3 regions of the Janthinobacterium sp. JF4 genome follow, and region 1 is predicted to be linked to each of the others. Evidence: predicted binding sites of a transcription regulator. Region 1 holds the regulator's gene; each other region holds the start of a gene.

What was found. Region 1 encodes FNR, which switches genes on or off when oxygen is low (the NO sensors DNR and NnrR bind a similar motif). Its sites were predicted from a motif close to TTGATNNNNATCAA; they were not measured.
Region 2: the regulator FNR is predicted to act here: its motif matches at 2,993-3,006, upstream of cqsA (alpha-hydroxyketone-type quorum-sensing autoinducer synthase).
Region 3: the regulator FNR is predicted to act here: its motif matches at 6,450-6,463, upstream of AC54AF_RS04250 (universal stress protein).

Annotation. Positions count from the first base shown of each region.
Region 1 covers NZ_JCAQAV010000012.1:57,956-67,561, reverse strand. The annotation lists gene AC54AF_RS12140 (response regulator) at 1-1,005, opposite strand, end outside; gene fnr (fumarate/nitrate reduction transcriptional regulator Fnr) at 1,245-2,003, shown strand; gene AC54AF_RS12130 (FixH family protein) at 2,007-2,531, opposite strand; gene ccoG (cytochrome c oxidase accessory protein CcoG) at 2,586-3,968, opposite strand; gene ccoP (cytochrome-c oxidase, cbb3-type subunit III) at 3,973-4,893, opposite strand; gene AC54AF_RS12115 (CcoQ/FixQ family Cbb3-type cytochrome c oxidase assembly chaperone) at 4,886-5,086, opposite strand; gene ccoO (cytochrome-c oxidase, cbb3-type subunit II) at 5,088-5,702, opposite strand; gene ccoN (cytochrome-c oxidase, cbb3-type subunit I) at 5,718-7,145, opposite strand; gene AC54AF_RS12100 (T6SS effector phospholipase Tle3 domain-containing protein) at 7,443-9,530, shown strand.
Region 2 covers NZ_JCAQAV010000007.1:117,584-127,189, reverse strand. The annotation lists gene AC54AF_RS09495 (ABC transporter permease) at 1-588, shown strand, start outside; gene AC54AF_RS09490 (response regulator) at 591-1,598, opposite strand; gene AC54AF_RS09485 (sensor histidine kinase) at 1,565-2,908, opposite strand; gene cqsA (alpha-hydroxyketone-type quorum-sensing autoinducer synthase) at 3,073-4,317, shown strand; gene AC54AF_RS09475 (MarR family transcriptional regulator) at 4,343-4,795, opposite strand; gene AC54AF_RS09470 (GIY-YIG nuclease family protein) at 4,853-5,200, opposite strand; gene AC54AF_RS09465 (MFS transporter) at 5,219-6,478, opposite strand; gene AC54AF_RS09460 (group II truncated hemoglobin) at 6,611-7,006, shown strand; gene AC54AF_RS09455 (DNA recombination protein RmuC) at 7,012-8,391, shown strand; gene AC54AF_RS09450 (MHFG family PEP-CTERM protein) at 8,401-9,321, opposite strand; gene moeA (molybdopterin molybdotransferase MoeA) at 9,581-9,606, opposite strand, start outside.
Region 3 covers NZ_JCAQAV010000003.1:115,526-125,131, forward strand. The annotation lists gene AC54AF_RS04220 (hypothetical protein) at 1-50, shown strand, start outside; gene AC54AF_RS04225 (MarR family winged helix-turn-helix transcriptional regulator) at 57-578, opposite strand; gene AC54AF_RS04230 (MFS transporter) at 700-1,893, shown strand; gene AC54AF_RS04235 (SMI1/KNR4 family protein) at 1,895-2,527, shown strand; gene AC54AF_RS04240 (hypothetical protein) at 2,520-2,873, shown strand; gene AC54AF_RS04245 (NADP-dependent malic enzyme) at 3,072-5,390, shown strand; gene AC54AF_RS04250 (universal stress protein) at 5,449-6,285, opposite strand; gene AC54AF_RS04255 (class I SAM-dependent methyltransferase) at 6,580-6,963, shown strand; gene AC54AF_RS04260 (hypothetical protein) at 6,967-7,467, opposite strand; gene AC54AF_RS04265 (M56 family metallopeptidase) at 7,532-8,272, opposite strand; gene AC54AF_RS04270 (GNAT family N-acetyltransferase) at 8,272-8,688, opposite strand; gene AC54AF_RS04275 (Imm10 family immunity protein) at 8,836-9,228, shown strand; gene AC54AF_RS04280 (NnrU family protein) at 9,298-9,606, shown strand, end outside.

The sequences.
Region 1 (9,606 bases):
CACCGGCACGGGGGTGAAACGGCTGCCGCTGGTGCGCAGGGCCAGCAGGGTGTCGCGCAGGCGCACCAGCGGCGACAGCAGGCGCACGGTGACCCAGCCCAGAACGGCAGCGGCCAGCAGCGAGGCGAGGACGCTCCACAGCACCAATCGGTACAGCACGCCGTCGAAGGGTTCGAAGGCATCCTCGAGGGGCAGCGAGGCGGCCAGCAGCCAGTTCACCGATTTCAGTCGCTTGAAGCTGTTGACGGCCGTGATGCCGCGGCTGTTGGTGCTGACCATGCTGCCTTCGCCATCGTCCTTCAGCAGCTGCGTGGTGGTCAGGTTGGCGTTCGGCGCGCGCGGCTGCAGCAGGCGGCTGGTGTCCGGATGCAGCACGTAGCGCGGCACGGCGCTGCGCGTGACGATGAAGTAATAGCCGCTCTTGCCGATCTTTTCCGAGCGCAGGCGGCCCAGCAGGTTATCCTTGTACAGGCGCAGCACGCCAATCACCACGCCCACCACCTGGCCGTCGGCGCCGAGCACGGGCGCCACCATCTGCACGATGGGCATGCCGCTCGCCTTGCCCAGCATCGGTTCGGTGATCATGGGCTGGCGCGTGCGCAGCACGGTCTGGAAGTACTCGCGCTCGGCGACGTTGATGCCGATGCGCCCGGCCACTTGGGGCATGTCGGCCACGATGGCGCCATGCGCATCGAGCACCAGCACGTCATCGAACAGCACCAGCATGGAACGGCGCGAATAATATTCGCGCAATTGGACGGGCTGGCCTATCAATGCGGGCGGCTGCTGCTTGGCCGTCAGGGCGACGACTTGCAGCAGCATGCCCAGCTTATCGTCGAGCTCGGCAGCGGTGCGCGCGATCAGGGACGACTGCTGGCTCAGCAGTACCCGGGTGAAGTCGTCGCGCATGCGCTGCACCTGGATCATGGTGACCAGCGCGATCATGGCGATCGAGGTCAGGCTGGTGGCCAGCGCGACTTTTGCTTTAATGCCGAGAGGCTTCATGATTTCCTTTTCAGTACCGGGCGGCACAGGCGGCAGATAATGCTGTCAGGAATTTTCCTATCAATACATCAACTTGGCAAGCGGCGCCGCGCAAATGGCCCTCTCCGCATGGGCTTTTGACGATGTTGCCATATAATTAAAGTCGGAACGTCGTTTATTCAGCGGAATTGCAGTGAAATTGGCACATGGCAACCCTGTATGCAGTAAACTTGTTATTGCATTTTCTAAAAGGTACCGACATGACTGAAGCGCTACTCACTCCCACCTTGCCCACCGTGAACGTGGAGGCGTTGCGTGCGCGATGCTCGACCTGCAGCATGCATCAATTGTGTCTGCCGATGGGCCTCGATGTGGGCGACATGGACAGGCTGGACCAGATTATCGGCCGCCGCCGCAAGATCGTGCGCGGCGCCTCGCTGTTCCGCATCGGCGACTCGTTCCAGAACCTGTACGCGATCCGCCTGGGCCACTTCAAGACGTACCAGATCAATCCGGGCGGCGAGGAGCAGGTGACGGGTTTCCAGATGGCGGGTGAGCTGCTGGGCATGGATGCCATCAGCGCCGACCGCCACCACTGCAATGCGGTGGCGCTGGAAGACAGCGAAGTATGTGAAATCCCGTTTTCCAGCCTGGAACAATTGCTGGGCAATATGCCGACCCTGCTGCGCCATTTCCACCGCATGATGAGCCAGGAAATCACGCGCGAGCAAAGCGTCATGCTGTTGCTGGGCAATATGCAGGCGACGCAGCGGTTTGCCGCCTTCATCGTCAACCTGGCGTCGCGCTATGAAGCGCGCGGCTATTCGAGCAGCAAATTCCAGCTGCGCATGTCGCGTGAGGAAATCGGCAACTACCTGGGCCTGACTATCGAGAGCGTCAGCCGGTTATTGTCCAAATTCAAGAAGGAAGGCTGGCTGCGCGTCTCCAACCGAGAGATCGAGATCCTGCAGCCGGCAAAACTGAAGGCCATCACGGCCGGCACGGACGTCTGCAAGTAAGACTTACAGTTCTTCATCCGCATGCAGCGCGATGCTGCGCTGCAGCGGCCAGGTCCAGATGCCGGACAGGCGCCACTCGCGTTTGTCGTTTTCCACCAGCACTTGCCAGCGGCTGCGCTCGAGCATCGGCAGCGCCACGGTAAAATTGCCGGCCGCATCGGGCTGCACCAGCAGCTTGATATCCTTTTCCGGCAGCGTCGCATGCGCCAGGTGCAGCTGCAACGGCGCCTGATAGGCCTTGCCGAAGCTGTGCACGGAACCGGTCAGGCGCGCTGACGCCACATCGTAGGACAAGCTCGTGTCCATCGCCAGGTCGCTGGCGACCGTGTCGCGCCGCAGGTCCTGGTTGATCGCCTTGCCCTGCTTGTAGTAATCGCCCACCACCAGCGCATCGGGCTGCGTAAACGCGATATAGCCCATGAAGCTGCCGACGACCACGGACAGGCCGGGACCGATCATCAGCAGCCAAGGCCAGCGATGCTTGTACCAGGGATCGGCGGGCGGTTGCAGTTTCAGACTGTCAGACATGGTATTTCTCCTGTGTAAACGGCCAATCCCCATGCGGGGACTGGCCTTCCTGCATTAGCGCGGCACGATGAATACCGCGCTTTCACGCACATGCAGCGACGGGTCGTCCAGCGAGTGCAATTCGATCGCAATCTTGTTCGAGCCCTTCTCGCCGACGCCGTGCGGCGCGCGCAGGCGGATCGGCCAGCCCAGCGTTTCCGTCGGCTGCAAGGTCACTTCTTCGCGTGTCAGCAAGGTCAGGCCCGGCAAGCCGGAAGCGCTGATTTTAAAATGCTGGGTTTGCTCCGAGGTGTTCATGATCTGCAGGCGGTAGACGTTTTCGATCATGCCCTCTTCCACTTCGCGTCCCATCGAACCGCGGTCGCGGATCACGTCCATTTTCAGGGGCGTGCGCAGGGCCAGCGAAGTACATACGGCGATGATGATCAGAGCCAGGATGGACGTGTAGATCAGCACGCGCGGGCGCATGGCGCGCTGGCGGATCTGCTTCGAATTGAAGTTGTTTTCCATCGCATGGTCGGTACTGTAGCGTATCAGGCCACGCGGCCGCTCGACCTTGTCCATCACGCTGTTGCAGGCATCGACGCAAGCGGCGCAGCCGATGCACTCATACTGCAGGCCTTTGCGGATATCGATACCGGTCGGACATACCTGCACGCACAGGGTGCAATCGATGCAATCGCCCAGCTTGTCGTTGTTGCCGGCCTTCTTGCTCATGGCGCCACGTGGTTCGCCGCGCTTGGTATCGTAGGTGATGATCAGGGTGTCCTGGTCGAACATGGCGCTCTGGAAGCGTGCGTAGGGGCACATGTATTTGCACACCTGCTCGCGCAGCCAGCCCGCGTTGCCGTAGGTTGCCAGGCTGTAGAACAAGACCCAGAACCATTCCCAGGGACCGAAATTGAGGGTGGTCACCGAGTGCGCCAGTTCCTTGATCGGCGTGAAGTAGCCGACAAAGGTAAAGCCCGTCCACAGGGCGATGGCGCCCCATGCCAGGTGCTTGGCCGTCTTCTTGAATGCCTTGCGCACGGAGGGGCCCTGCTTGTCGAGGGCCATGCGCGCGCTGCGCGTGCCCTCGATGCGGCGTTCGACCCACAGGAAAATTTCCGTGTATACCGTTTGCGGGCAAGAGAACCCGCACCACACCCGCCCGGCAATGGCCGTGACGAGGAACAACAAATACGCACAGATGATCAGCAGGGCCGCCAGATAGATGAAATCCTGGGGCCACAGCACGACGCCGAAAATGTAGAACTTGCGCGTGGTCAAATCGAACAGCAGGGCTTGCCTGCCATTCCAGGTCAACCACGGCAAGCCGTAGAACGCCAGCTGGGTAAGCCAGACGCATACCCATCGCCAGGTAGCGTAGCGTCCTTTGGCCTCGCGAGGGTAGATCTGCTCGCGGGCCGCATACATCTTGATGACTTGAGGTTCCATTACGTCATTTCACGGGCGTCTGAGGATTCGACAGGCCCCAGACATACGCCGACAGCACGTGCACCTTGGACTCGCCGAGGAAATCGCTGAAGGCCGGCATGGTGTTGCTGCGTCCCTTGCGTACGGTTTCCATGATGGTATCGGCGCTGCCGCCGTACAGCCAGATCTTGTCCGTCAGGTTCGGTGCACCCAGCATCTGGTTGCCCTTGGCATCGGCGCCGTGACAGGCCATGCAGGCGCCAAACTTGGCCTTGCCCAGCACCGACTTGACGGGATCCGAGGTCGAACCGGACAGGCTCAGCACATAATGGGCCACGTTCTCGACATCCTTTTCGGAGCCCAGGGCGGCGCCCATCGGTGGCATCTGCCCATTGCGGCCGTGCAGGATGGTGGTCTTGATGATGTCGGGTTCGCCGCCATACAGCCAGTCCTTGTCCGTCAGGTTGGGGAAGCCCTTGTTGCCGCGCGCATCCGAACCGTGGCATTGCGCGCAGTAGGTCAGGAACAGACGCTGGCCGATGGCTTGCGCCTGCGGATCGGCGGCCACCGTCTTCAAGTCCTGGCTCAGGTACTTGTTGAACAGGGGACCGTAGTCGGCTTCCGCCTTCTTCAGCTCTTCCTCGTACTGGCCCGTCGATTTCCAGCCCAGGCTGCCGGCATAGGTGCCCAGGCCCGGGTACAGGAACAGGTACGCCAGGGCGAAGACGATGGTGATGTAGAACAACCACATCCACCAGCGCGGCATCGGCGTGTTGAGTTCCTTCAAGTCCTCGTCCCAGACGTGGCCCGTGGTGCCATCGGCAGGGGCGCCGGCGACCACTTTGATTTTCGACTGCGAGTACAGCAGCACGCCGCAGCCGATGATGCCCAGCAGGGACAGCACGATGATGTAGATATTCCAGAAGCCATTGGTAAAATCAGCCATGGTTGCGCTCCCCTTGTGCTGGCGCGGCATCGGCCGCGTAGTCGAGCGCTTCGTCGTCGAACGGCAGGCGCGCCGCCGCGTCGAAGTCGCTATTGCTGCGGCTGAAAGTCCACCACAGGATGCCGATGAACGTCGTAAAGGAAACCACCGTCATGACGCTGCTGGCGCTGTCAAACAGGTTTTCGATTGCCATGCTAATTCCTTGTTTTGATTAATGTACCGAGGCCTTGCAGATAGGCGACCAGGGCGTCTTCTTCCGTCTTGTCCTGCAGCTGGGCCGGCGCGGCGGCGATTTCCGCATCGCTGTACGGATCGCCGAGGCGTTTCAGAGCGCGCATCTTCGGCATGATCTCGTCAGGCACCAGCTTGGTCTTCGCCAGCCATGGGTAGGCCGGCATGTTCGACTCGGGCACCACGTCGCGCGGGTTGTTCAAGTGCGTGCGGTGCCATTCGTCGCTGTAGCGCGCGCCCACGCGGGCCAGGTCCGGCCCCGTGCGCTTGGAACCCCACTGGAACGGACGGTCGTAGACGAACTCGCCAGCGACCGAATAGTGGCCGTAGCGTTCCGTTTCCGCGCGCAGCGGACGCACCATCTGCGAGTGGCAGTTGTAGCAGCCTTCGCGCACGTAAATGTCGCGGCCAGCCAGGCGCAGCGGCGAGTACGGCTTCAGGCCGGCGACCGGCTCCGTCGTGCTCTTCTGGAAGAACAGGGGGACGATCTCGACGGCGCCGCCGATACTGATCACTACCGTGACCAGGGCGATCAGCAGCCAGGGGTTTCTCTCAATCCATGCATGTGAAAATTTCATTTGCTTTCGCTCCTATCAGGCGTGCGCCGCGTTCAGTTCCGGAATGCGGGCGACGGGGAGTTTGCTGCCGCGCAAGGTCATCCAGGTGTTGTAGCCCATGATGCACATACCCGACAGGTACAGCAGGCCACCGGCCACGCGCACCACGTAGTACGGATACGTCGCTTTCACGCTCTCGACAAAGGTGTAGGTCAGGGTGCCGTCCGGATTGACCGCGCGCCACATCAGGCCCTGCATCACGCCGGCGATCCACATTGCGGCGATGTACAGCACGATGCCGATGGTGGCCACCCAGAAGTGCACGTCGACCAGGCGCGTGCTGTGCATCTGCGTGCGGCCCGCCAGGCGCGGCAGCAGGTAGTAGATCGAACCCATGGTGATGAAGCCCACCCAGCCCAGGGCGCCCGCATGCACGTGGGCAACGGTCCAGTCGGTGTAGTGCGACAGCGAGTTGATGGTCTTGATCGACATCATCGGACCTTCGAAGGTGGCGATGCCATAGAACGACAGCGAGACGATCATGAATTTCAGGATCGGGTCGGTGCGCAGCTTGTGCCAGGCGCCCGACAGGGTCATGATGCCGTTGATCATGCCGCCCCAGCTTGGCGCCAGCAGGACCAGCGAGAAGACCATGCCGATCGATTGCGTCCAGTCAGGCAAGGCCGTGTAGTGCAGGTGATGCGGGCCGGCCCACATGTAGGTGAAGATCAGTGCCCAGAAGTGGACGATCGACAGGCGGTACGAGTACACGGGGCGCTCGGCCTGTTTCGGGATGAAGTAGTAGACCATGCCCAGGTAGCCGGCGGTCAGGATGAAACCCACCGCGTTATGGCCGTACCACCACTGGATCATCGCGTCCTGCACGCCGCTGTAGGCGGAGTAGGATTTGGTGGCCGAAGCGGGGCTGACGGCACCGTTGACCACGTGCAAGATCGTCACGGCCAGGATGTAGGCGCCGAAGAACCAGTTGGCCACGTAGATATGCTTGACCTTGCGCTTGATCAGCGTGCCGAAGAAGACGATCGCGTAGGCGATCCAGACGACGGCGATGAGGATGGTGATGGGCCATTCCAGCTCGGCGTATTCCTTGCCGCGCGTCATGCCCATCGGCAGCGTGACCACCGCTGCCAGAATCACTGCTTGCCAGCCCCAGAAGGTGAAGGCGGCCAGCTTGTCGGAAAACAGGCGTACCTGGCAGGTGCGTTGCACCACGTAGTACGAGGTGGCGAACAGGCCGCAGATGCCGAAGGCGAAAATCACCGCATTCGTGTGCAGCGGACGCAAGCGTCCGTATGTCAGCCAAGGTATGTCGAGGTTCAGGGCAGGCCAGGCCAGCTGAGCGGCGATGATAACGCCAACCAGCATGCCGATGATGCCCCATACCACAGTAGCGACCGCGAATTGCTTCACGATCTTGTAGTTATAGTTCAGCGATTGATCCACAAAGACTCTCCCTGGAATTACTATTTATGATGGTGGCCAGAGAGTAAGTGTTTGACCGCGAAAAAACTTTGATGTGGATCAAAATTCCCCGGATGAAATAAGCGTAGCGAACTGGCATCGAAATAAAGTGATATTTCGGTCAAAAAAGCCATGCAAGATCCCTGCAAGCGCTGGCTTGATGTAGCTTAAAACATGTAGATTAGCAACGGTTTACAGTGGACAGTCCAGTCATGATGAGGGCTAGCCATGAGTCATGCCGATAGCGCGCCAGCGGATGGTGAAGATATTAAGTTGGTTGTGGGAAAGCTCAACGGAACGTCCCTGTTCAGCTACAGCCTGCTCGACTGCCTGCAGCAAATGCCGTCGCCGGGCATCGTCATCTTCGTGCATGGCGTCAATTCCGACGGCGAGTGGTACAGCGCGGCCGAAGCAGGCCTGTGCGCCGGCCTGAACACGCGCATGAAGCGCTGCGACGAGCACCTATGCCACGCCACGCCCGAGGCCGGACAATTGACGCCGCTGCGCTACCGGAGCGAGTTGAGCGATGACGGCTATGTCGATCCCGACTATACGGCCAGCACCTTCATCGGGCCGCAAGCGCACTTCTCGCCCGTGATCCAGTTCCGCTGGGGCTACAAGGCCAGCGACAAGGAGTTGCAGGCGTATGGCGATTCGGTCTACCTGAACGAACACGCTTACTGGGGCGGCGGCCCGTTCGCGAATGGCTGCTCCTCGCTGCCGGATCTGTGGGGTGAGGGCTTGTCGGACGCCCTCTTCCTGTTCATCCATATCGAGCATCTCAATCCCGTCAACGACCGCATCGTGTATGCCTGCCCACCGCGCCCCTACTTCGTGCTGGCGGCTTTGCGCCTGGCGCATCTGGTAGCGGCCATCCGCCAGCGGCAGGCCGATGTGCCGATCACGCTGGTTTGTCACAGCCAGGGCAATATGGTGGGCATGGCGGCGGCGTTTCTGGGCAACAAGATGGCTGACGTGAAAGATGCGGCAGGCAAAAGCGGCCGTTGCGTGGCCGATACTTATGTTTTATGTAATCCTCCGTACAGCCTGTTGCGCAGAAACGACACGGAAGGCTGGCTGCAGGGGCAAGTCAGGGATGTCGATGGCAATGTGGGCCGGCAAAGCGGCAAGGCGCGCCGCCAGACCCTGGCGGCATTTTTCGACATCGTGCGCGGCCAGGCGTCGGAACCGGCCATCGATCCCTGCCTGCGCCGCATGGCGGACAACGAGACACATGATTTCAGCCTGGACAAAGACAAGGCCAGCCATGGCTGCGGCCCGCAGAAAGGCACGCGCGGTCGCGTCACCCTGTATTGCAATCCGCACGACCAGGTGATTTCCGCCACGCCCATCCAGGGCATCGGCTGGCTAGGTCTCAGCGCCGAACAGATCAAGGCCACGCGTGGCGACGGCGTGTTTACCCAGCGCGTCTTCGCGCAGGGCTTTCCCGTTGGCCAGCACGGCGATTATGATTATTGGCGCAATCACTATCGCCAGCCCGCGCGGGGCAGCGCCGATTTCTGGCATCCTCATTCGCCGATCTCCAAATACGATCCAGACAAGGGCGTGCGGGCCAGCAGCAGCGCGGCGGGCAAGGCGGCGAGCGTGCGCACGGCCGCCGCCATGTCGGCCCTCATGAAGATGCTGAAGACCCCCATCAATGCCGTGCCGCCCGATGACTGGCGCATCCCCGTGACGGCGCCCGCCTTGCCGGAAGTGTTTACACCGCAGTCCATGCGCTTTGGCCACCCCAGCCCTCAATTCGACCAGGATATCGAGTCGCCCGGCACGCACCGCCATGCGGGCAAGGCACGTCAGAAAGGCGAGCCGTATGCCGATACAAGCGTGGGCGGCACGCCGCAGGGCGACCGCGATACCGAGGCGGCACTGCGCTACGAAGACCATGCCCGCCTGCGCATGAAGGCCCGCCGCGAGAAGCTCGACGGCAATGACGGCAAGGCGATGATGGAAGACGACCTGTCCACCGCCACGCCGGAATACTTGGAATGGCGCAAGCAGGAAATCCAGGGGCAACTGGCGGCCACCTGCGACACGCATGCGACCGACCACTCCACCATCCTGACCAATCCCCGGCACGCGGAAAAGGCGCTGGCGTATGACGTGGCGATTGGGGTGTGTCATATCGGTGAGGAGGCGATGCGGGAATTGAGAGTGATTGCGGATTGGCGATTGTTGAAGGAGCTGGAAAAAAGGGGTAATCCAAACAGAATTTTTCTTGAATATTTCAAGCTTGGTTTGTTTAAGAAAAAGCCGTTATTGGAGTGGGTTAAAAGTGATGGCAGCACAGGGCGCATGCCTTCTGAAATTGTGGATGAGCGCATGTACAAGCGTCCGGAGACATCCTGATGCGCAACTTGATTGCTACCTTACCGCGCAGGCTGGGCTGGAGCATGCTGGTATTTGCGCTCGGCTTTGGGATCGC
Region 2 (9,606 bases), on a different contig from region 1:
GAATGGGGTTCGATGCGCGTCAATTTCTTTGTCATCATCAATCCGGCCGCCATGGCGGACACGCCGCAGACGTGGATCACGGCGTTTCACTTGCCGCCGGCGCAGGCGGACCTGGGCAATGCCTTGCTGCGCGACTATCCGAACCTGACGGTGGTCGACGTGGGCGGCGTGCTCAAGCAAATCCAGGGCGTGCTGGACCAGGTGGTCACGGCCGTCGAATTCCTCTTCGCCTTCACCCTGGCGTCGGGCTTGCTGGTGCTGTATGCGGCGCTGATGGGCTCGCAGGACGAGCGCACGCGCGAAGCGGGCCTGCTGCGCGCGCTGGGCGCCACGCGGCGCCAGCTGGCGCAGGCGCAGCTGATCGAGTTTTCGCTCGTCGGCGCCCTGGCCGGCTTGCTGGCGGCATCGGGCGCGGCCGCCATGGGCTGGGCATTGGCCACCTACCAGTTCAAGTTCGCCTGGAGCTTCGCGCCCGGCGTGTGGGCCTTTGGTTTACTGGCCGGCGCCCTGTGCGCGATTGCCGGCGGCTGGCTGGGGCTGCGCAACGTACTCAAGCATCCGCCGCTGCAAACCTTGCGCGAAGGCTAGTCCTAAGCGCTGACGCTGTCGCCCGCGCCCGCGCGTAAAAATTGCGCATACGACATGACCGGCTGCCCCAGTTGGTGCACCGGCACGTCGAACAGGGCCCAGAGATACGTCACGCGGCCCAGGCAGATGGTGGGCGCGGCGCAGTAGCGGAACCAGTTTTCGCCGATGTGCGCCGCGTACATGCCGTCGCTGTCGGCATCGGAAAAGTAGGGAATCACGCGCATTTCCAGCAGGGCCTGCAGCAATGACTCGGGCGCATCGCTGTCGCGCGCCATTTCGTATTGCGTGTGCAGGCCGCGTTCCGTCTCGATGATCATCAGCTTGGCGTGGCCGTCGCGCGTGAAGAACAGGATGCCGCTGGGATTGGGGAAAATATAGTATTCGACAAAACCATGGCGCTGGCACAGCTCGTGCACGACGGCGGCCAGCGCTTCGTCTTGCAGGAAACTGTAGTCGTGCAGCAATAGCAAGTCGCGCACGGTGTCCGATTGCTGCAGGAAGAACTCGCGCTGCAGGGCATGGATTTCCTGTTCCAGGATGTCGAGCGCGTCGTCGTCGCTCTTTTTGATGTAGCGGTCGATCAAGCCCCGGTTGAAGGCCGTCACGGCCACTTTTTCATCGGCCGCGCCCGTAAATAGAATCTTCTTGCACGGCAAGTCGCGCACGGCTTGGCAAAATTCCAGGCCATTCATCTGCGGCATCGAATAATCGACCACCAGCACGGAGGGCACGGCAAAGCGCTGCGGCTGGCCGCTGATGCGCCAGATGCGTTCGAGGTCGAGCGCCACGTTGCACTGGTCGGACGGCAGGTTTTGCGTGTCGAAATTGACGTGCAGCGGCGTTTCGCCTGGTTGCGCGCTGTGACGCAGCCAGTGCAGGGCGCTGCTGGTGTCGTGGAAAGTCTTGCGCGCCAGGCCGGGATCGAGCTGGAACGCCAGGCTTTTCAGGAAGGAATCGCTGTCGTCGATCAGTACGGTCAGGGTCGGATGGGTGTAGACGGGCAGTTGCATGCGTCACCTTGGGGGGGAGAGGGTTGGAAGCGGGCAGGCAGGGGGTGTGGAAATTCCAGGATGAAAATCGCATACGCATGCTCGCGCGACACGCAGCGGATGCGCGCCTGCCAGGCATTGATGATCTGCCGGCACAGGGCCAGGCCGATGCCGCTGCCGTTGTGCGCGGGATAGGAATAGAATCGGTCGAAGATCAGCGGCAATCGGCTGGTGGCGATGCCGCAGCCCGTGTCGATGAACAGCAGGCGCGGCACGGGATGGGCGCCATCGACGATGATGCGCACGCGGCCCTTGCCGGCGCGGTGGATGCTTTTCAAGGCATTGCGCAGCAGGTTCAGCAGGATCACCACGCACAGCTCCGACTGGCCGGGAAATGTGAAATCGGCGCGCACGTCCACCTTGACGATGTCGCGCTGCGCCGTGCTGGTAAATGGATAGCGGCGCAGCACGGCCATCACGCTGTCGTGCATGGCCACCGCTTCGTTGGCTTCGAGCTTGCGGTTGACGGCGCTGGCGCTGAGCAGGAACAAATCGATCATGTGGTGCATGTGGCGCACCTCGAACTGGATGCGCGCCAGCGCTTCCCGGCTGGCCGCGTCCGGCGGATCGCCTTGCGCATTGTGTTGCAGCCCGCGCTGCAGCCCGCGCACATTCGCCTCGACGCTGACCAAGGGCGTGCGCAATTCGTGCGCCACGCTGCCCAGCCCGGCCGCCAGCCCGGCCAGTTTCTCTTGCGCGCCCACGTGGCGCCCCACCTTGACCACCGACAGCACGGCAATCGTGAACCAGTGCACGGGCAATTGCTGCAAGACGTCGCGGCTGAGGAAAAATGCGGGATCACCAAACACGGCAAACGCCAGGCAGGCCAGCAGGGTGCCGCTCAGGTAGGCCAGCATGGCGATGCGCGTGTCGAAGTGGAACAGCACGACCAGCGCCACGAGCAGTGAATGCATCCACAGCGGCGAGGCGTGGTTCATCAGGAACATGTACGTGAAGAAAAACGGCAGCTCGAAGGTCAGTCCCAGGAACAGGTACACGCTGAACCAGGTATTGCTGAATCGGTCTGGCCATAGCGCGGGCAGGAACAGCAGTGCCGCCACGGCGCGCAGCAGCGGTGATTCATATTCTTGCGGAAAAAAATAATGCCACAGCGCGTAGTACAGGGGCATGCCCAGCGCACCGATGAGCGCCAGGGTGCGCACTTGGGCGCGCCGTACGGGCGTGTGTTCGATGGCGTCGTGGAAATGCAGGAAAGGCTGGAGCAGCTTGCCTTGCCACTGTTTTCCGGAAGGGAACTGCGCAGGCATCATGGTCAGGGGAGGTGTTCGTTGAGGCGTGTCAATACAATATGATCGGCGGGTTCCCTCTCTATCAGCACGATATCAGCATAACTGTTGAGCTGTATCAAACGCTTGCCGGATGGCTCGCGCATGTTGGACGCGGTAGTTCCCCCCGCAACCAATCAGGAGTTCCTATGTCACACGCCCTTTTTCCCCTGTCATCCCGCGCTGTTCACGCCGAGCAACACATGCCTGCCTTCGTGCGCGCGCGCATGGATGAGCATTACGTCGAGCGTATCGAGAAATTGCTCGGCGGCGAGCACTTGCATGAATGGCAAGCCATGCCGGTCAGTGCCGTCATGCTGGCAGGTAATGATTACCTGAACATCGCCGGCGAGGCGGCGCTGCTGGCAGCCCAGGCGCGCGTCTTGCAGGGCGGCGGCGCCGTGCTGATGTCGTCCGTGTTCCTGCAGGAAGGCAGCCGCCAGCACCGGCTCGAACAAGAATTCGCGGACTATCTCGGCAGCGAAGCCTGCGTGCTGGCGCAGTCGGGCTGGGCCGCCAACGTGGGCTTGCTGCAAAGCCTGGCCGGGCCCGGCGTTTCTGTGTACCTCGACATGCAGGCGCACGCCTCGCTGTGGGAGGGCGTGCAATCGGCCCAAGCCGTGCCCGTCGCTTTCCTGCACAATGATGGCGCGCACCTGCAGCGCCAGCTCGACAAGCATGGCCCCGGCATCATCGTCGTCGATGCGCTGTACAGTACCAACGGCAGCGTGGCGCCACTGCTGGAAATGGTGGAAATTGCCGAGCGCAGCGGCAGCATGCTGATCGTCGACGAGTCGCATTCGCTGGGCACGCACGGCCCGCACGGCGCCGGCCTGGTGGCGGAGCTGGGCCTGGCCGGGCGCGTGCATTTCCGCACGGCGTCACTGGCCAAGGCATTTGCGGGCCGGGCCGGGCTGATTACCTGTTCGGCCCGCTTCAAGGGCTATTTTTTGTCTGCCTCGCGGCCTGCCATCTTCAGCTCCTGCCTGCTGGAACACGAGCTGGCGTGGTTCGATGCGGCGCTCGATTTCATCCGCGCCGCCGATGCCCGCCGCGCCGCCCTGCGCCACCACAGCGTGCAGCTGCGCCAGGGGCTGGCTGAGCTTGGCTACAACGTCAGCGACGGCAGCGAACAGATCATCGCGCTGGAAGCGGGCAGCGAACCTGATACCTTGATATTGCGCAAGGCGCTGCAACGGCATGGCATCTACGGCGCCGTCTTCTGCGCGCCGGCCACACCGAAAAACCGTTCGCTGGTGCGCCTGACCCTGAACGCGGGCTTGCGCGAGGATGAGTGCGCAAGCGTGCTGGCCGCCTGCGCCGCCATCCGCGATGAAACGGGCATGGCGCGCTGGCCATCGACGCGGCGTTTGCGCAAGCTGGCGCTGGTGTAAGGATGATGCGTCAGCCGTTTGCGGGCTAGCTGCCGGCGATGCCAGCCAGCAGCCTGGACAGCGGTGCCAGCTGTTCCGCGCTGGCGCTGCCCAGCAATTCCTGGCCCAGCGCCTGCGCCGTCGCATCGGCGTGGACCAGCAGGGCTTGTCCCGCCTCCGTGATGACGGCATAGCCGACGCGCGCATCGCGGGCATCGGCCTGGCGCGCCACCAGGCCAATCTTTTCCAGCGGCATCAGCGAGCGCGTGATGCCCGAGGCCGTCAGCGCCAGGCGCTCGGCCAGGTCGATGCGGCGCAGGCGGCCACCGGGCGCGCGCTGCAAGTGGTACAGCAATTGATAGTCGCCAAAGCTCAAACCATGCAGATTGCCGAGGATGCTGTCGAAGCGGCGCACGATGAGCGCCTGGGCGCGCGCCAGGCGCAGGCAAAAATTCAGCGCGCCATCGCTGTCCTGCGAGAGGGGAGTGTGATCGTTCATGCCATCCTTTGTATTGACTGCGAAGTGCTTGAGTACGCAAGTGTAATGCACTGCCGCTCAATACAGTGGCTGACCCTGTTCCAGCCAGTGCGCGCGGTGCAGGGCCAGCAGGGCGCCCAGTTCGGCGTCCGCATCGAAGGCGGGGTCATCTAGCAGCTTGACGCTGTCGATGATCTCGCAGGAAAAGGCCGCCGCGCCATCGCGCCGCCAGTCCGCCTGCAGCAGGGCATTGCGGTGCTTGCCCAGGTTCAGTTCGAAGCGGTGCCGGTTCAGCATGCCTGGGGCGTTACGGCTGCATTCGAGCAAGGTCCGTCCGCTGGGCAGGTGCCGCAGGGCGATGATGCCCAGCGGCGGCGGCTGTTGCCGGTAGGCCGCTTTCAGGGCCGCTTGTCGTGTTTTATCCATGCTGTGACTGCCTTAAGGTTAAATGACGTAATCGCTCGTTCCGATGCGGGGAATGTCCGTCCACAGGACGGCGGCCAAGGCGGCGGCCAGCAGCAGGGCGCCGCCGCCGCAGAACAGCTCGCTCACGCTCAGGTGGCGCAGCAGTGCGCCCGTGGCCGCCGCCGACAGGGGCGCCAATCCCAGGAAGATGCCCATGAACAGGGCCATCGCCCGGCCCAGCATGGCGGGCGCCACGCGCCGCTGTATCCACGTAAAGATGGCCACCTGCACATAGCCGCCCAGCATGCCCGTGACGGCCAGCAGGGCCGCGCCTTGCCAGGCCGTGCTGACCTGGCCCAGCGCCATCAGCAGGATGGCGACGATGGCGTCGGCGGCCAGCAAGGTGGCGCCGAAATGGCGGCGCAGCCAGGCGCCGCCCAGGCTGGACGCCAGCATGCCGGCCAGGGTGCCCGCGCCGTGCGCGCCCATCAGCAAACCCAGCGCCGCGGCGCCGTGCAGGCGTTCGCTGGCCAGTACGGGCAAGGCCACCTGCAGCGGCCCCATGACGAAGAACGCCACCACCGCCCAGTACACATAGCAACTGCGCAAGGGCATGTCGCGCCACACCATGGCCAGGCCTGCCGCCATGTCGCGCCACATGCCCTGTGCCGCCGCCACGGCCAGTTGCCGCAAGGTGATTTGCCGCAAGGTCCAGGCGGAGAACAGAAACGTCAGCGCATCGATGGCAAAGGCGGCGGCCAGCGCCGCCATGCTGGTGTGACGGGCACCATCGTGGGCGCCGAGCACGAGCGCCGCCAGCAGGGGGCCGGCCAGCAAGGACAACTGGCGCGCACCCATCTGCAGGCTGTTGGCCGTTTGCAGCGACTGCGGCGGCACGGCTTGCGGCAGGATGGCCGTGCCTGCGGGAATGCCGAAGGCGGAAGCGATGCCGAGCGCCAGCGCGGCCGCATACGCCAGCGCCAGGCTGGCCTGGTCCAGCATCAGCAGCCCGGCCAGCGCCAGCAGGATGGCGGCATTGGCCAATTTGCTCAGCAGCAGCACGCGCCGGGGAGAGTAGCGGTCGGCGACCGTGCCGCCCAGCAAGATGAGCACGGCGCGCGGCGCGCCCATCAGGGCCACGGCGATGCCCAGGCTGAGGCTATCGCCCGTCAGGCTCAGCACCAGCCACGGCAGGGCCAGCATGCTGAACTGGTCGCCCAGCATGGACACCAGGCCGCCGCCCAGCAGCCAGCGGAAGTTGCTATTGCGCATCAAGTGGGATTCTGCGGTGGTCGACATGGTTTAGCCGTTTGTGTGTAAAAGTTGAATAGTAGTTGATATAAGCTTGATCAGTCAAGTATATTGCTCTTTATTCCGGCAGTAGCAGCGGGCGCCGCATGGGCCGCTGGCGCTTGCGCTATCATGGCGGCCATGACTGATACCACTGCCCCCACCCTGTACGAGACCATCGGCGGCGCCCCCGTGCTGCGCGAAATGGTCGACCGTTTTTATGACTTGATGGAACTCGAGCCCGAGTTCGCCGGCATCCGCGTCATGCATCCGCCCTCGACGGACGGTTCGCGCGACAAGCTGTATTTCTTCCTGACGGGCTGGATGGGCGGACCGGATTTGTATATCGAGAAATTCGGCCACCCGCGCCTGCGCGCCCGTCACTTGCCCTACGCCATCGGCACGAGCGAGCGCGACCAGTGGCTGCGCGCCATGGCCTGGGCCATGGAAGACACGGGCATCGAAGAGTCCTTGCGCGTGCGCCTGATGGAATCGTTCTATCAGACGGCCGACTGGATGCGCAACAAACCTGACTGAGACCCATGAGCCCAATCGAGTTTTACAGCCTGCTGGGCGCCGCCATCGTCGCCATCGTCTTGTTGCTATTGATCTTGCTGCGCCCGCGTGGCGCGGCCGGCGATGGCGCCACCACCCTGGCCCTGGTGCAGCAGCACCAGCAGCAAAGCCTGGACCGCATCGACCGGGTCGAGCGCGAAGTGCGGCTGCAATTGCAGGCGTCGGCGCAAGCGGCGCGCCAGGATATGGCCACCGGCCTGGCGCAATTCCAGGCGGCGACCCTGCAACAGCTCGACGGCCTGCGCACGCAGATGCAGGCGCAGGGGAAAGTCGGACGCGAAGAACAGGCGCAAAGCCTGGCGCGCTTTGCCGAGAGTACCAATCAAACCCTGGCGCAGCTGACGGAATCGAATGCGCAGCGCATGCTGGAAGTGCGCGCCACCTTGGAAAACAAGATTCGCGACTTGCAGGCCGACAACGGCGCGCGCCTGGAAGAGATGCGCAAGACGGTCGACGAGAAACTGCACGCCACCCTGGAAACGCGCCTCAGTGCATCGTTCCAGCAAGTGTCGGAGCGGCTGGAAAAAGTTCACCAGGGTCTCGGTGAAATGCAGCAGCTGGCGCTGGGCGTGGGTGACCTGAAGCGGGTGCTCACCAACGTCAAGACGCGCGGCACCTGGGGCGAAGTGCAGCTGGAAATGCTGCTGGAGCAGGTACTCACTGTCGACCAGTACGCGAAGAACGTGGAAACGCTGCCCGGCAGCGGCGCGCGCGTGGAATTCGCGCTGAAGCTGCCGGGCATGCTCGATGGCGGGCCGCCCGTGTGGATGCCGATCGATGCGAAGTTTCCCAAGGAACAGTACGAGCGCCTGGTCGACGCGGCCGAGCGGGCCGATGCCGACGGCGTGGCCCAGGCCGGCCGCGAACTGGAACGGGCCGTGCGGGGCGAGGCGAAAACCATCGCCGAGAAATACCTGGCGCCGCCGCAGACCACCGACTTTGCCATCCTGTTCCTGCCCACGGAAGGCTTGTATGCGGAAGTGCTGCGCCGTCCGGGACTGGCCGACGAATTGCAGCGCGTGCACCGGGTCAGCATCGCCGGACCTTCCACCTTGACGGCCTTGCTCAACAGCCTGCAGATGGGTTTCCGCACCCTGGCGCTGGAAAAGCGCTCGTCGGAAGTGTGGCAGGTGCTGGGCGCCGTCAAGACGGAGTTCGGCAAGTTCGGCGACGTGCTGTCGCAAACCCGGCTGACCCTGGAAAAGGCGGCGAAGAATATCGAAAGCGCGGAAGTGCGCAGCCGGCAGATGGCGCGCAAATTGAAATCCGTGGAAGCCTTGCCGGGCGAGGCGGCCGCCTTGCTGCTGGGAGCGACGGATGCCAGCTTGCCAGGCGACGGCGAGTAGGATTGTCGTTCAGGCCGCTGGCGCTTGCCTGCGGCGCAGCGCGGCATAGGCGACCAGCGCCAGTCCTGCCAGCAGCATGCCCCAGGTTTGCGGTTCCGGTACGGCCGGCAGGACTGTCGGGCCGGTAGGCGGCAGCGTCGGCAGGATCACGGTGGGCGGCACGATGATGCTGCTGCCCTGGTCTGGCGGCAGGCCACCGCCGCCACCACCTCCTCCTCCGCCGCCGCCCATGCCGGCAGGCGGCGCGATGCCGCCAGCGGTACGCACATAATCGAAGGGCAGGAAAGGAATGCTGGCCACCTCGGGCGGCACGGCGCCGCCCGTGAAGGAACCGCCGCGCAAGGCGTCGGGATTGTCGATCAGGGGCACGCCTGCCGCTTCCGGGGCGGCGGGCGCGGCGGCAACGGGCGCGCCGCCGCCGGGAGCGGCACCGCCTGCCGCCGGTGGCGCCGATGCGGGTGCCTGCGTGATGCGGCTGACGTTGCGGCAGATCGTCGGCACGAGGATGCATTGTCCCTGCACGCAATACACGAGTCCCCGTTCCTGCATCTGTTCGCTCCACCCCGCGCGCGTGACATTGCGGCAGACGCGGCCCGGGCCGAAATGCATGTCGCTGATGCGCGCGTTGTAATTGCCCTTGCCGCGGATGGCGTCGCGGCTGATCACGACGATTTCATCATACTGGCGCGCGCGCATGCGCGCCTTCAACTCTTCGCGGACTTGCGGCGCGATGTCCGGATACCGGTCCACGGCCGCCACCACGTCGCCCATGAACGGGTCGACGCCGGGCCGGTTCCAGCTGCAGTGTTCCAGCACGTCGGCCCGTGGTGCCCCTTTGGCATAGGCGGGCAGCGGCGCCAGGGACAGCATGCCAAGCAGGCAAGCCGCTCCCAGCATGCTGGCGCCCGCGATCCATGAACGGTGTCTCATTATTAGTTTCCCCATGAAAACAATATCAAAATTGAACTTTTTGTACGAGTTCGAATGTTATCACCGAAGAAACTTCAATATCAACTAATAAATAAAATTATTACAATTAATGTTGTGTTTATTGATTTATTTTAATGAGAAAAGATTAATATTTTTATCTTGGTTCTGGGAGCGGCTGCCGTACAGGGAATTTGATTGCGAAGGGGCAATGTAAACGGCCCGCGCAGGGCGGGCCGTTGAGGGGGAGGAGGGGGGGGGCTTACATCAATCCATGGAACAGCACGA
Region 3 (9,606 bases), on a different contig from region 1:
CCCGGCGCGGCCATGCGGCGCTGCGCGAGCTGGCGCGCCTGCTTTCCTGACCTTTCTTAACTTTTCTTGGCCTGCGCCATGCCGTGCAGCAGCTTGGCCAGCAACTGGTCGAGCTGGCGCTGCTCGTCCGCGCTGAGCACCGACAGCATGGCGCGCTCGTTTTCCACGTGCAGCACCACCAATCTTTCAATCAGTTCCACTCCCTTGGGCGTCAGGGCCACCAGCACGCCGCGCCGGTCCGTCGGATGCTTCTGGCGTTCGATCAGGCCGGCCGCCTCCAGCCGGTCGATGCGGTTGGTCATGCCGCCCGAGGACAGCATGGCCGCCTCGTACAGGGCCGTCGGCGTCAGGCGGTAGGGCGCGCCCGAGCGGCGCAGGGTGGCCAGTACGTCGAATTCGCCCGGTTGCAAGCCGTGTTCGGCGAACAGTGGGTTGAGCCAGTCGCGCGCCATCAGTTGCGCCACCGTGCCCAGCTGGCCCGCCAGTTGCATGGCGCGCGTATCCATCTGCGGCAGCTCGCGCTGCCATTGGGCGGCGGCAAATTGCGCGCGCGTGTGTTCTTGCGGGGGAGTTGTCATAGGGCATCCATTTATCTTGACATCAAGATAGATTTCTATCTTTGTGTTAAGATACTTTTCATCGAGTCATATTTGATGACGCATTAAACCATGTGCCTCCCAGCGAGGCAAGGACTATCCCATGCCTACCGCACGACCTGCCGCTTCCCCTTCTTCTTCCGCTTCCTCGGCCCTGCTGGTGGCCGCCATCATCCTGCTGGGCCTGAACCTGCGCCCCATCCTGGCGGCCATCGGCCCCTTGCTTGACAGCATCCAGGCCAGCACGGGCCTCAGCAATACCGACGCGGGCTTGCTGACCACCGTGCCCGTGTTCGCCATGGGCCTGTGCGCGCTGGCCGGTGCGCAGCTGCAGCGCCGGCTGGGCGTGGCGCGCGGCATCGGCATCGGCATCGCCATCATCGCTGCCGCCTGCGCGCTGCGCTGGCCCTTGCATGGCAGCGGCGGCCTGATCGCCACGGCGGCCCTGGGCGGCCTGGGCATCGCGCTGGTGCAGGCGCTGCTGCCGGCTTTCATCAAGCGCCATTTCCCCGAGCGGGCAGGCCAGCTGATGGGGTTTTACACGACCGGCATCATGGGCGGTGCGGCCATTGCCGCCGCGTCCGCCTCGCCGCTGGCGCAGTCGCTGGGCTGGCAGGCGCTGCTGGCCCTGTGGGCGCTGCCCGCCGTGGCGGCTGCGCTGCTGTGGCGCCGCGCAGCCGCTTCGCGCGTGGACGTGGCCAGCGGCGCGGGCGCCAGTCTGCCCGTGGGCAGCCCCCGCGCCTGGCTGCTGATGGTGTTCTTTGGCATCGGCACGGGCGCGTACACCCTGGTGCTGGCCTGGCTACCGCCGTTTTATACGGAACTGGGCTGGAGTGCGGCCGACAGTGGCTTGCTGCTGGGCGGGTTGACCCTGGTGGAAGTGCTGGCGGGACTGGTGATTTCCAGCATCATCCACCGCTTTCCCGACCGCCGCATCCTGCTGCTGTCCGTCTTGCTGTCCGTGCTGGCCGGCCTGGCTTGCCTGATCGTCGCGCCCGCGCAACTGGCGCTCCCCGCCGTGATATTGCTGGGCTGTGGCATCGGCGCCCTGTTTCCCCTGTCGCTGATCGTCGGCATGGACCACGTGCGTGACCCGGCCGGTGCCGGCGCGCTGCTGGGATTCGTGCAGGGCGGCGGCTACATCATCGCCAGCAGCATGCCCTTCATCGCCGGCCTGATCCGCCAGCATTCATCCAGCCTGGCTCAGGCGTGGATGGTGATGGCCGCTGGCGTGGTGCTGCTGCTGCTGATCGCCGTGCGTTTCGCGCCTGGCGCGCGGCTGGTCCCGTCGCGTTAGCGTGCGCCTGCCGCGTGCCGGCAGCTGCTATATTTCGGCCATGAACATCGTCGACCACTATTTGACAGGATTGCGCCAGGCCTTGCCGCCGGAACCGCTGGCGGAGCTGGCCCTGGCCAGCGGCGCCAGCGCGGCGCAACTGGCCAGCCTGCGCCAAACGTATCCGCTGTGCCCGGACAGCCTGCTGCGCCTGCTGGGCCAGTACAACGGCACCTATTATCAGAAGTATGCGGGCGGCACGGTGCTGGTATACATGCTGGGCTCGGACGTGTTCGAGTATCCGTATTACCTGAGTTCCGTCGAGCGAATCCTCAAGGACGGGCAGGCGAACCAGCGCAGCATCGCCGACATCTACGGCCATTACCTGGACGACGATCCCGGCATCATCGACGCCCGCATCGACGCCGGCATCGAGCAGGGCCGGCGCCTGTGTTTTTCGCATTGCATGAACAATGGCGGCTCGTCGCGGCTGTATATCGATTTCACGCCCACGGCGTCCGGTACCTGCGGCCAGGTCGTGCGCTTCCTGCATGATCCCGATAGCTACCTGGTCATCGCCGACAGCTTCGACGCCTATCTGCAAATGCTGATCGATGACGACTATGCCTTCCTGACCGAGGATAACTTTGAATAGTCCGGCCGCGCCGCCGTCCCTGCTGCCGGCCAACCGCCGCATCGTGCTGTCCGGCGAGGATGCGCTGCGCATCCTGCGCGAGATCGAATTCCTGCTGCAGTCGCTGCATCACATCGGCCGCCATTATTATCCCGACGGCGACGATGACGGCGCCGATGCCGCGCGCCGCGCGCGGTATTGCGCGGAGACGACGCGTTTCATCGACGCGCAGCAAGCGACGACCCGCCTGGCGCGGATGCGCAGCATCCTGTCCGCGCCGTTCGACACGAGCCTGGGCACGGACGAGATGGACGATATCGAGCGCGCCGTCGCCGCGCTGCCGCCGTGGCGCGCTCCCGGCGACTGATCACAAAAACTAATTGAAATCTAAAATTTGATAGTTTTTGCTGTTCAGGACGTTTGTGCCGCCGGACGGCCTTACAATGCTAGGTTATGCGTTTTCGTGATATCAGACTGTGGCTAGCGGAAAATACCTAGCTAATTGAAAGAATCGGTCTGATAAAATCCGGAACACCCGATCGACCAAACAGGAAGGCAGCACAGCATGGATTCGTCATCTGATAAAAAAGAAGAATTGCGTCAACAATTGCGCTTGGCCGCACTCGAGTATCACGAGTGCCCGCGCCCCGGCAAAATCAGCGTGACGCCGACCAAACAACTGACCAACCAGCGCGACCTGGCACTGGCCTACTCGCCAGGCGTGGCGGCACCGTGCGAAGAAATCGTCATCGATCCGGCGAACGCCTATAAATATACGGCGCGCGGCAACCTGGTGGCCGTCATCACCAACGGCACGGCCGTGCTGGGACTGGGCAATATCGGCCCGCTGGCCGCCAAGCCGGTGATGGAAGGCAAGGGCGTGCTGTTCAAGAAGTTCGCCGGCATCGACGTCTTCGACATCGAAATCAACGAGATGGATCCCGATAAACTGGTCGACATCATCGCCTCGCTGGAGCCGACCTTCGGCGGCGTGAACCTGGAAGACATCAAGGCGCCCGAGTGCTTCTACATCGAGCGCCAGCTGCGCGACCGCATGAAGATTCCCGTCTTCCATGACGACCAGCACGGCACCGCCATCATCGTCGGCGCGGCCATCCTGAACGGCCTGAAAGCCGTCGGCAAGAAAATCGAGGACTGCAAGCTGGTCGTGTCGGGCGCGGGCGCCGCGGCGCTGGCCTGCCTGGACCTGATCGTCGATCTGGGCTTCCCTTTGAAAAACATCTACGTCACCGACCTGGCCGGCGTCGTCTACAAGGGCCGCACGGAACTGATGGACCCGGACAAGGAACGCTTCGCGCAAGACACGCCGCTGCGCACCCTGGGCGAGATCATCCCGGACGCCGACATTTTCCTCGGCGTCTCCGCCGGCGGCGTGCTCAAGCAAGACATGGTGCGCAAGATGGCGCCGAACCCGCTGATCCTGGCGCTGGCCAACCCGAATCCGGAAATCCTGCCGGAAGAAGTCAAGGCCGTGCGCAGCGACGCCATCATCGCCACGGGCCGTTCGGACTATCCGAACCAGGTCAACAACGTGCTGTGCTTCCCGTACATCTTCCGCGGCGCCCTCGATTGTGGCGCCACGACGATCACGCGCGAAATGGAAATCGCCGTGGTGCACGCGATCGCCGACCTGGCGCATGCCGAGCAGTCCGACATCGTGGCCACGACGTACGGCATCAGCAACCTGTCGTTCGGCCCTGAATACCTGATCCCGATGCCGTTCGATCCGCGTTTGCTGATCAAGATCGCGCCAGCGGTGGCCAAGGCGGCCGAAGATTCCGGCGTCGCCACGCGTCCGATCAAGGACTTGCAGGCGTACGCGGACAGCCTGCAGCAATTTGTCTACCGCAGCGGCACCTTCATGAAGCCGCTGTTCCTGATGGCCAAGTCCACGCCGGCCGAACTCAAACGCATCGTCTACGCCGAAGGCGAAGAAGAGCGCGTGCTGCGCGCCGTGCAAGTGGTGGTCGATGAAAAACTGGCGCGTCCCATCCTGGTGGGCCGCCCACCCGTGCTCGAAGCGCGCATCCAGAAGTTCGGCCTGCGCCTCAAGCAAGGCGTCGATTTCGACGTCATCAACCCGGACTTCGACGAGCGCTATCGCGATTACTGGAACACCTATTACGCGATGACCAGCCGCAAGGGCGTCACCGAGGAATACGCGAAGCTGGAAATGCGTCGCCGCCACACCCTGATCGGTTCGATGATGATCCACAAGGGCGACGCCGACGGCATGATCTGCGGCACCTTCGGCACGACCCAGTTGCACCTGAAATACATCGACCAGGTGCTGGGCAAGCGCGCCGGCAGCAATGTCTACGCCGCCATGAACGTCCTGATCATGCCGGAGCGCCAGCTGGTGATGGTCGACACGCACGTCAATGAAAACCCGGACGCCGAGCAATTGGCCGAGATCACCATCATGGCCGCCGAAGAGATGACCCGTTTCGGTTTGTCGCCGCGCGCGGCCCTGCTGTCGCACTCGAACTTCGGTTCCAGCGACAGCGCTTCGGCGCAAAAGATGCGCGCCGCGCTGGCCATCGTCAAGGAACGCGCGCCGGACCTGGAAATCGACGGCGAAATGCACGGCGATACGGCCCTCGACAGCAAGCTGCGCCAGAAAATCATGCCCAATTCGGCACTGAAGAACGACGCCAACCTGCTCGTCATGCCGAACATCGAATCGGCCAACATCGCCTACAACCTGGTGAAGACGGCCGCCGGCAACGGCATCGCCGTGGGCCCTATCCTGCTCGGCTGCGCCAAGCCCGTGCACATCCTGACGCCATCGGCCACCGTGCGCCGCATCGTCAACATGACGGCGCTGTGCGTCGTCGATGCCGTGGCACAGCGCAAAGCCTAAGGTTTTAGCTATCGCTTGAAAGCCGCGCCATCCGCAAGGGTGGCGCGGCTTTTTGACGTCAGTGCGCCATCAGCACCGGTACCGTCATCTGGCGCAGCACCGTTTCCGTCACGCCGCCCAGCAGGATTTCGCGGAAGCGCGCGTGGCCGTAGCCGCCCATCACCAGCAGGTCCGCATGCACTTCGGCGACCATGGCCAGCAGCGCCGCGCCGATGTCGCCCGTGGCGACGGCCGGGCGCACTTCGACGGGCACGCCATGGCGGCTCAGGTAGGCGGCGATGTCGGCGCCCGGGTGGCGGGCCGGCTGCGCGTGGCCGGCCGGCGGGTGCAGCAGGGCCAGCACCACCAGGCGCGCCGCGCGCAATAGGGGCAGGGCATGGCCGATGGCGCGCGTCGCCTCCATGCTGCCATCCCATGCCACCACGACGGTGTTGTCCAGTTGCGCGAATTGTCCGCTGCGCGGCACGATCAGCACGGGCCGGGCCGCGTTCAGCATCACGTAGGGCACCAGGTCGCTCATGGCGCCGGGCAGCGCCTCGCTGTCGTCGTGCTGGCTGAGCACCGTCAAGTCGCTGTAGCGGGCGCTGACGGCCATGCCGCCATCTGCATCGTCTTCGATCAGGCGCCGCTCGAGCGAGACGGCGCCGGCCTGGCGCGCCAGCGTTTCGAACTGGTCGAGCGCCTGTTCCGCCTGACCGTGCAGGGCCGAAATCTGCGCCGCCACGGCGCCGCCGCGCATGCCGCGGTTGTTTTCCAGGGTGAAGCGCGATACGCCCGTCATGGCGGCGCCGATCAGGTGCGCCTGGTGCGCGCGCGCCAGCCGCGCCGCGATGGCGATGCGCTGCGGCGCATGGCGCGACAGGTCGGCGTGGACGAGGATGGATTTGTAGGCCATGTTGTCACTCGGTAGTCGGGATATCAACAAGGCTAGAACGGCAACACGGGCAAGTCCAGCCTTGCCGTGTCAGACGGCGGTTTTCTTTTGTTGGACTTGATATGGGTCAAGAGGAGACACGCCATGGTCATTTGCAATGTCATCGCCAGAAAAGGCGGATTTGCTTGATATGCATCAATATGCTCGGGGCACAGACAGCGATAATGGCATTGAACTCCTTGCCCTTCCAGTGGTCTGCATCGGCGCCGGCGCCATCAGTCCGGCACATCCTTGTGTGACGCAACAACGCTGGCTGTGGCGGGAGTTCACTTCTCGACGCCTTGTCTGGCGTCATGCTACATTCGCATCCTGCTTTTGCTGGCCACCGTGCAGGGCGACATGCACGACCTGGCCGGCTTTGCCGATGCCAGTTTCGACCTCATCGTCCATCCCGTGTCGAACCAGTACGTTCCCGATATCGCCCCCGTGTGGCGCGAATGCGCGCGCGTGCTGGCCGATGGCGGCGTGCTGCTGATCTTCGGCCACGGCCTGGATAGCCAGATCGGCGGCCAGCTGGCGGCGGGCTTCGTGCTGGCGGGGTACCACGAGGAAATGCATCCGCACCCGCGCTTTGAAATTGAAAAATACTTGCCCAGCTTTATCGCCACGCGCGCCGTCAGGCTGGCGCGCGCGGCCTAGGTTTTAGTTGTAGGGCTGCAAGTCGAGCCACACGGCATACGACAGGCGCTTGCCGTTCCACAGTCCGCCGCCACGGATGACGGCGTCGCACGAGGTCAGCTGGCCCACCAGGTCCATGCGGCCCAGGTTGCGGTGCAGGCGCAGGGCGTCGTTGTGCGACAGGTAGCCCACCAGCTGGCCATCGATGAAGACGGCGATGGCCTTGTCCTGGAACGGGTTGGCGTCGTCGCAGACGAGCAGGGCCAGGCATTTTTCTTCCGCGTTGCCGGAACCGTGCTCGCCGGCCAGTTTGGCGATGGCGGGTTGGTACATCGATTCGTTTTCCACTTCCGACGCAAAGCGCCCCGCATCGTTCCAGTGGTGCGCGGGTGCGCCGGCAGGGATCGCCGGCACGTACTGGCGCACGGACATGAGCGGCTTGTGCAGCGGCTGGGCGGGCGTGCGGCCGCTGAAGACGTAATACAGCAGGGCGATGACGATCACGATGGCAAGCAGGTAAAGCATGGTATCTCTCTGATTTCGAAGGGGGGAGGCGGGGTCGCGGGCGCGCCGCGCGGCGTTGTCGCTACTATAGCAAGTTCGCCGCCTGGTTCCGCGTAAATCTGGCCATCAGATGGCGGCGCCGGCGCAGTGCGTGCGGGTCGTTCAGCACGATGGGCGAGGCGCCCGTCAGCCCCGAATAATACTGGCCGTGCCGGCGCAGGACGGTGGCATAGTCGCGCAGCGCGTGGCCGCGGGCCAGCATGCGCGCGTCGCAATCGACTTCGATGGCAAAGCGCAGCCGGTGCAACTGCCACCACAGCGGTAAATTCAAGGGCATCAGCACGATCAAGGCGTACGCCAGCGCCAGCAGCAGCGGGTCGCGCGCGGCCAGCCGGCATTGCGCGTGCGCCAGCAGCAGTGCCTGCTGCCGGGGCGGAATCAGTTGCAGCCAGACGGGCATCACGATGCGCGGCCGCAGCAGTCCCGCCACGCAGGGGCCGATGCCGCCGCTCAAGTACACGGGCGTACCCAGCAAGGTGGTTTTTTGCCAGCGGCGCTGGTGCGACAGCAGCCAGACGCTGCGCAGCGCCAGCAGCAGCAACATGCCGCTCGATAGCACAAGCCAGCCCAGTTTCAGCTGCGCCTGTTCCGCCGGCATGGCCGCCAGCACGCCGGGCAGCCATGCCAGGGGCACGATGGCGGACGCGGCGATGGCCGCCAGCCACAGCCAGCGCGTCGTGCGCCCGCGCCGCTGCAGCAGGCGCTCGGCGCGCCAGGCGGCGGCGCTCAGCAGCAGCGCCATGCTGGCAGCCAGCCAGGCAGGCACTAGCGTACCAGCGCCATGCCGACGGAGACGGGCGCCGTATGCTTGAAACCGAATTGCGCATACAGCTCTTGCGCCTGGCCATCGGCGATCAGGCTGACATACGCGCTTGGCGGCACTTCCGTCTCGATGAATTGCATGATCTCGCGCATGATGCGCTTGCCCAGGCCCTTGCCCTGATGGGCCGGCAGCACGGCGATATCGGTGACCTGGAAGAAGCAGCCGCCATCGCCGATGATACGGCCCATGCCCACCACCTCGTCGCCCAGCAGCACTTGCACGGCAAACAGGGAATTCGGCAAGCCCTTGGCCGCCGCTTCCGCGGTTTTCGCGCTCATGCCGGCGGCGACGCGCAGGTGCTGGTAGGTGGCGATGGCGGGAATGGCCAGGCGGATGGTGTAGGGCGATGTTGCGGTCAAGGCTGTCTCCTGTGGAAATAGTTTGGAGCGGTAATTATAGGCGGCGATGGATTTTCGTGACGGCGCGTTTTTTTCGCCGCGCGCTATGTTGCCCGCAGCGCTTTTGCGCTATGGTGGCGCCATCCCCCTATTTGTTGAAAGCACGCCATGTCCGCAGGATTTACCGCCACCGAGTTGTCCGTTATCAATGAAGACGACGCCCTGATCACCACCCTGGCCGCACCCGCCGGCAAAGGCGAGCCCGTCTACCTGATGCTGCAGCGCGCCGACGAGTATGACGAGCAGGACGTGGCCATGGGCATGGACGAGCCGTACATCGAATATGGCGGCCAGGAGTTCGCCTGGTACGGCCACATGCACGCCGTGATTTTGCATCCGAACCGTTTGTCCGTGCAGATGGATGCCGAGGCCGCCATGCAGATGGACGACGACGGCCAGATCGACGTGCGTTTCAACCTGACGCCCGAGCGCTACGCCCAGCTGCAGCAGGCGCTGCGCACCACGTTCGAGGGCTGCGATTACTATCGCGAAGAACGTTGATCTGCGCGCACGGCGCCGCTCACGGTGTCGCGTAGGCTCGATAGCTGGTATTGATTGCGGGAGAAGACGATGACGGTGCTGATACTCGGTTTGCTGCTGTTCCTGGGATTGCATTCGGTGCGCATCGTCGCCGACGGCTGGCGCAGCGCCCAGCTGGCGCGCCTGGGCGAAAAACGCTGGAAGGGGCTGTATTCGCTCGTGGCGTTCGCCGGGCTGGGCCTGATCATCTGGGGCTACGCCCTGGCGCGCCAGCAGCCGCAGGTGCTGTGGACGCCGCCCATGGGCTTGCGCCACGCCAGCGCCCTGCTGATGCTGTTCTCGCTGATTTTATTGGCGGCAGCCAATGTGCCGCGCAACCGCATCAAGACCCTGGTGCAC